DNA from 2 places in the [Pantoea] beijingensis genome. Region 1 is predicted to be linked to the other one. Evidence: predicted binding sites of a transcription regulator. Region 1 holds the regulator's gene; the other holds the start of a gene.
The links. The regulator CRP, encoded in region 1, controls carbon source genes, mostly activating them, when cyclic AMP is high. The targets are predictions, from matches to a motif close to ATGTGANNNNNNTCACAT.
Positions count from the first base shown of each region.

Region 1 (3,190 bases):
TTCCCAGCAACATTCTTAATGCGTCCTGGTCAGCTTCCAGTGCATCGTGGGCGTTTTGTCGCAGCAGGCCGCTTTGCCATTGCGGCCAGAGCCAGATCATGCCGCCGAAAGCAATCAGACATCCCATGATGGTATCCATCAACCGCGGTAGTAAAAACTGCGCGCCATTCAGCGTTAGCAATTGCAGTGAATAGACGGCGGTGACGGTAAAACCAATCGTTGCCCAGCCATAAAACTTGCGGATAAACAAATAACTTACCAGTGTGATTGTCAGCATCGCGAGCAGTACCCAACTATCTGCAACCTGCAAGCGCAGCGTTGCCGCAGCGATAATTAATCCGACTAGCGTACCCAGAGCACGGTGCTGAATGCGTACGCGGGTGGCGCTATAGCCGTTCTGACTGACGAACATAATTGTCATCAGAATCCAGTAAGGCTTAGGAATATTGAAAAATAGCGCCAGCGTACTGCCAATCACCAGCATGACGGCGAAACGTGTCGCCGTTCGCAATGCGGATGAGTTGAGTGAAAGGTAACTTTTCAGTGCCGGGATCAGCGGCAGTCGTCGTTGTCGATCTTCCATTAGATTACGTTGGTAAAGCGGGCGTTGGGTGCGCAGCACGCGCGCGATGCGACTGAAGTGGTAATAACAAAAATTGCCGACTGGGTTTTCACTGTTCTGTCGTGCGATTTTCTCCAGTGCCTGCAGCTGCTTATCCATACTAAAGCGCTCGGGTAGCCGATGGTAAAGAATATCATCGGCTAGCGTACGAAGCCGGGCCGCTATCGCCTGTGCATTCCAGCGAATCACCGCTTCAGCATGGCTGCGTTCAACCAGTTTTTGCACCTCATCCGGTAGCGACAGGCTGACGGCAATATGCTCCTGCAGATCGAGTGCCACTTGAAATGCACGCGTCAGTCGCTTATGACTGCTGTGGCGGTTTGCCGCCAGCATATGCATCTGCTGATAGCAGATGGTGATCAGGTCCACCGCTCTCTGCTGTCGTACTAACAGAGGTGGTAGTGCTTTTTCAGGGTCGGTGAGCTGTGTTAGCAAGCTATATTTTGCTTCACAGTAGTCGGCCAGTTCACGATAGAGCAGGCTGATCGTTTCGCGCATTGGTTGCTCTTTCCACAGCCAAAACCAGAACCAGTTAAATGCGCCATACCAGATTGTACCGAGTATATAGAGCAGGGGAGGCTCCCATACCGCCATGTGGCCAATAAGGCTGAGCGTAAAAATTCCGGCAATCAAGGACGCGGGGAGAAGCCGTGCATGTAACGGGCTAATTTCTCCGGTCACACCCAGCAGCATGGCCATAGCAAACAGGATTGCAGGCAAAGGGAGCTGGTGTTGCGTCATCCACTGGATCAGAAAACTACTGAGAGCAAATAAGCCACCGCCGATAATCAGCCGCTTAAAAAAGCGTTTGTGTGGCGTATCGAGCCCGGCAATATTGCAGCAGGCGGGGACTAACGAGAAGAGCAGTCCTTTTTGGAGATCGCCAAGCAGCCAGCCAATGGCCACCGGTAAACACAGCACTAGCGTCTGGCGCAGCGCATAGTTTATTTCAGGGTGATAAATGATTCTCCGCCACATCAGGTTATCGCAATATAAAAAAACGGCGTGATAGCAACATCACGCCGTGGGTCGGGATGAATTAACGTGTGCCGTATACAACAATCGTTTTGCCGTGTGCGGAAATCAGGTTTTGATCTTCCAGCATTTTCAGGATACGGCCGACGGTTTCACGCGAGCAGCCGACGATTTGACCAATCTCCTGACGGGTGATTTTGATCTGCATACCGTCTGGATGCGTCATGGCATCCGGTTGTTTAGCCAGATTGAGCAGCGTTTGCGCAATACGCCCCGTCACGTCAAGGAAAGCTAAATTACCTACTTTTTCTGAGGTGACCTGCAGGCGACGCGCCATTTGGGAAGAGAGACGCATCAGAATATCAGGATTGACCTGAATCAGCTGACGGAATTTTTTGTAAGAAATTTCAGCCACTTCACAGGCTGTTTTGGCCCGAACCCAAGCACTACGTTCCTGGCCTTCTTCAAAGAGGCCAAGCTCGCCAATGAAATCGCCCTGGTTGAGATAAGAGAGGATCATCTCTTTGCCTTCTTCATCCTTAATCAGCACTGCTACAGAGCCCTTCACGATGTAGTAGAGCGTTTCCGCCTTTTCACCTTGGTGAATCAGCGTACTTTTGGATGGATACTTGTGAATATGGCAATGTGACAGGAACCATTCGAGAGTCGGGTCTGTTTGCGGTTTGCCGAGAACCATTCGCTGTTATCCTCTATTGTAATCGTGCCCTAAATACAGGGAGGGTATTCCCTGCCAGGCGTTGAAATATTCAAGCGTTTTCCTATCAGGAATTTTATCCGGGCATCTGCTCATTATGTTGTCCCACTTTCGCCGGACTGATTACCCGTCATACTTCGGACTGCAAGTTTTTGGCTGCGTTGTCTTACATGTGGGTATACCCGCTTACCACCATCCTGCTACCCGTGCTCTTCAGGGTATATATGAGTTGGCAAAATATTACAACTTCGTTTGTAGCACAGCTTTCGCTAAGTGTCTCCTGTTGTCTCGCTTCAGCATGAAGTGAATTGCATAGCGTTGCCGTTTTTTCTTGTAAAGCGTAGTCTGAAGTCAACCGGACGAATCAGGAGATGAATGTTATGCAGGCGCGTGTAAAGTGGGTAGAAGGGCTGACTTTTTTAGGTGAATCTGCATCCGGGCATCAGGTGCTGATGGATGGTAATTCCGGTGATAAAGCGCCCAGTCCGATGGAGATGGTATTAATGGCCGCGGGGGGATGCAGTGCAATTGACGTGGTTTCCATCCTGCAAAAAGGGCGCCACGACGTGGCTGACTGTGAAGTGAAATTGACGTCCGAGCGGCGCGAAGAGGCACCGCGTCTTTTTACCCACATTAATGTGCATTTTATCGTTAGTGGCGCCGGATTGAATGATAAAGCGGTGGCACGCGCGGTCGACCTGTCGATAGAAAAATATTGCTCGGTGTCGCTGATGCTGGGTAAAGGTGTAGAGATCACGCACAGCTATGAAGTCATCGAACTGTAATATAGCCCGCAGGGCGGATTGCGATCCGCCACTGCAGTGTTCCTGCCAGCCTTGGCTGGCTTGACGAGTTACTCAATTTTTTTCCCTTCAATC
Region 1 covers NZ_CP071409.1:367,292-370,481, forward strand. Annotated here, with positions in the region: gene J1C60_RS01560 (YccS/YhfK family putative transporter) at 1-1,600, opposite strand, end outside; gene crp (cAMP-activated global transcriptional regulator CRP) at 1,662-2,294, opposite strand; gene J1C60_RS01570 (OsmC family protein) at 2,693-3,097, shown strand; gene J1C60_RS01575 (phosphoribulokinase) at 3,166-3,190, opposite strand, start outside.

Region 2 (3,190 bases), 530 kb from region 1:
TTGGCCAGTCCCCCTTTTTTGTTTCCAGGTGAAGGGTTAGCACTACGATCGGTTTGCCCCTGATTAAGGTAATCGTCATACCATGCCATCTCTTCCAGCAGACGTTTACCTACGGATTCATTGATTACACGTGGTGTCAGCAAATGAACGGCATCGCGTACTTCCGTGACTTCGGAAAACAGTACCGTCGCCCCACAGCGCACCAGCAGATCGGAAGCATAGCCCACTGCGGGGTTTGCGGTAACGCCTGAAAAGGCATCACTGCCGCCACACTGCATGCCCACAAGCAATTCAGATGCCGGGCAGGTTTCGCGCTGTCGCTGGTTAAGGCGTTGCAGATGGCGATCTGCAACCTGTAAAATGGCTTTCACCATCGCCTCAAACCCCACATGCTGCTCATCCTGAAGGCGTATGATATCGCCCTCATCCAGCGGGATAGCCTGTACGTCATCAGTACCTGCTAATAATTTTTCTGGCTGAAGTTTTTCACAGCCGAGGCTAATTATCATCACTTCGCCACCAAAATTAGCGTTAAGTGCCAGGTTATGCAGGGTACGGATAGGAACGACGGCTGCGGGGGCATTGATGGCTACCCCGCAGCCATAAAGGTGGTTGAGTGCTACAACGCCGTCTACATTTGGATACTGCGGCAGTAGATCACGTTCGATAATATTGACGATATGGTCGACTACACCCGCAACGCAGTGCACGCTGGTAGTAATACCAAGCAAATTGCGTGTGCCCACGCTTCCATCGGGATTGCGGAAACCCTCAAAGGTATACCCTGAAAGTTTCGGAAGAGAGGCGGGGATGTTAGTCGCTAAAGGCAAGTGTTCGAGGGGCGGTGCTTCAGGCAGTGCTACCAGCGACGCCTCAATCCAACTACCCTGTGGGATATCCCGTAGCGCATGGCCAATGATTTCTCCATAGCGAATAATATTGCCGCCTTCTGCGATATTATTTAGCGCCACTTTGTGCCCTTGGGGGATATGTTCAATTAGGCGCAGACCGTCAGGAAAGGTGGTGCCTGACGGCAGACCATTATTATTAACGATAATGGCGACGTTATCCTTCTCATTGACTCTGATATAAAGTGGAATTTCCAGTGCTATTTTATTCATTGCTCCGATGTCCTTTAATGATCATCATCGCTCGATACGTATTTGCGTAATAAAAGTATAAATCGATATTTTTTGTCAGACATTATGCAAGTGTCCGATCATGGCTGCCGATTATTCAATCCTTTCTGGCAAAATGACAACAGCAAGTGAGATTGCTCACAAATAGAATCCTCCACAGGAACATTTCCTTTCATCTGGCCTAAAAAATACAGTTCCGTGAGCTGCGCCGCAGAAGGTTGTGCATTTGCATAAAAATATAAGGGTAATTAACTAAAATATAGTGCATAAATCTAGTGTGTCCCACTGACATGATTTCTATACTCAATCTCGTGTTGAATACTTAGTTATTTTTATCGCCGCGAAATTAACGTATTTGCCAATAAATAAAATCGCCGTATTTACATCAACATCATTCTGATACCCACCAAGATGTGTATGCAGTTCAGAGTGAAAGTAGCTTGTTGCTATATTTCAGGAGTGCATCATGAATACAGTAAGCCAAACAGTGGGTGCGATAGAAAAAAGAACTCACGCCCGCTATTGGATTGTGGTGATGTTATTTATCGTCACCTCTTTTAACTACGGGGATCGTGCCACTTTATCGATCGCTGGTTCTTCAATGGCCAAAGAGATTGGATTAGATCCTGTGGGTATGGGTTATATCTTCTCCGCCTTTTCCTGGGCGTATGTCATTGGGCAAATTCCCGGAGGCTGGTTATTAGATCGCTTCGGTTCGAAGCGCGTCTACTTCTGGAGCATCTTTATCTGGTCGCTTTTCACGCTGTTACAGGGATTTGTCGATATCTTTAACGGGGCCGGCATCATTGCCGCATTATTTGCACTGCGCTTTCTCGTTGGCCTGGCTGAGTCTCCCTCATTTCCGGGTAACAGCCGTATCGTTGCAGCCTGGTTTCCAGCCCAGGAGCGCGGAACCGCTGTCGCTATCTTTAACTCTGCACAATATTTTGCCACTGTAATTTTCGCTCCGATCATGGGCTGGTTGACGTCACAGGTAGGATGGGCGCATGTGTTCTGGTTTATGGGCGGGCTTGGCATCATTTTAAGTTTCATTTGGCTGAAAGTCATCCACGATCCCGTCGACCATCCGGGGGTGAATAAAGCCGAGCTGGAATACATGGAACAGGGCGGTGCACTGATTAACATGGATCAGAAGAAAGAGGATCGTAAAGTTAGCTGGCGGGAAAAGTTAAACCAAATCAAACAGCTGCTTACATCACGTATGATGATCGGTGTTTATCTTGGTCAATACTGTATCAATGCGCTGACCTACTTCTTTATTACCTGGTTCCCGGTCTACCTGGTACAGGCGCGCGGCATGTCAATTCTGAAAGCAGGGTTTGTTGCTTCTGTTCCTGCGGTCTGTGGATTTCTCGGTGGCGTGCTGGGCGGCGTGATTTCCGACTGGCTGATGCGTAGAACGGGGTCTCTCAATATTGCGCGTAAAACACCTATCGTACTAGGCATGCTGCTCTCCATCACCATGGTGGTATGTAACTACGTTGAGACGGAATGGGTCGTTGTGTTCTTTATGGCTGTCGCTTTCTTCGGTAAGGGGATTGGTGCGCTTGGCTGGGCCGTCATGGCTGATACCGCGCCCAAAGAGATCGGCGGCCTGAGCGGCGGGTTGTTCAATATGTTCGGTAATGCGTCAGGGATCATCACGCCGATCGCCATTGGCTACATCATCGCGACAACCGGATCTTATAACGGCGCACTGATCTACGTGGGGATTCATGCACTCGTTGCGGTACTGAGCTATGTCGTGCTGGTGGGCGATATTAAACGTATCGAACTGAAAGCCTCAGCCTGAAAAAGGTTATTCATGCGTAGCCTGGCACCCTAACCCGAATTTATCAGAATCCATAAGGACAATGATCATGAGCCAACAGAACACAACACCGATTATTAAATCGCTACAGGTGATTCCCGTTGCCGGACTCGACAGCATGTTACTCAATCTGAGCGGTGCACATTCTCCCTTTTTCACCCGCAATATCGTCATTATTAAAGACAATGCTGGCCATACTGGCGTGGGGGAAGTTCCCGGT
Region 2 covers NZ_CP071409.1:893,227-896,416, forward strand. Annotated here, with positions in the region: gene garD (galactarate dehydratase) at 1-1,121, opposite strand, end outside; gene J1C60_RS04060 (MFS transporter) at 1,606-2,952, shown strand; gene gudD (glucarate dehydratase) at 3,020-3,190, shown strand, end outside.
Region 2: the regulator CRP is predicted to act here: its motif matches at 1,266-1,283, upstream of garD (galactarate dehydratase).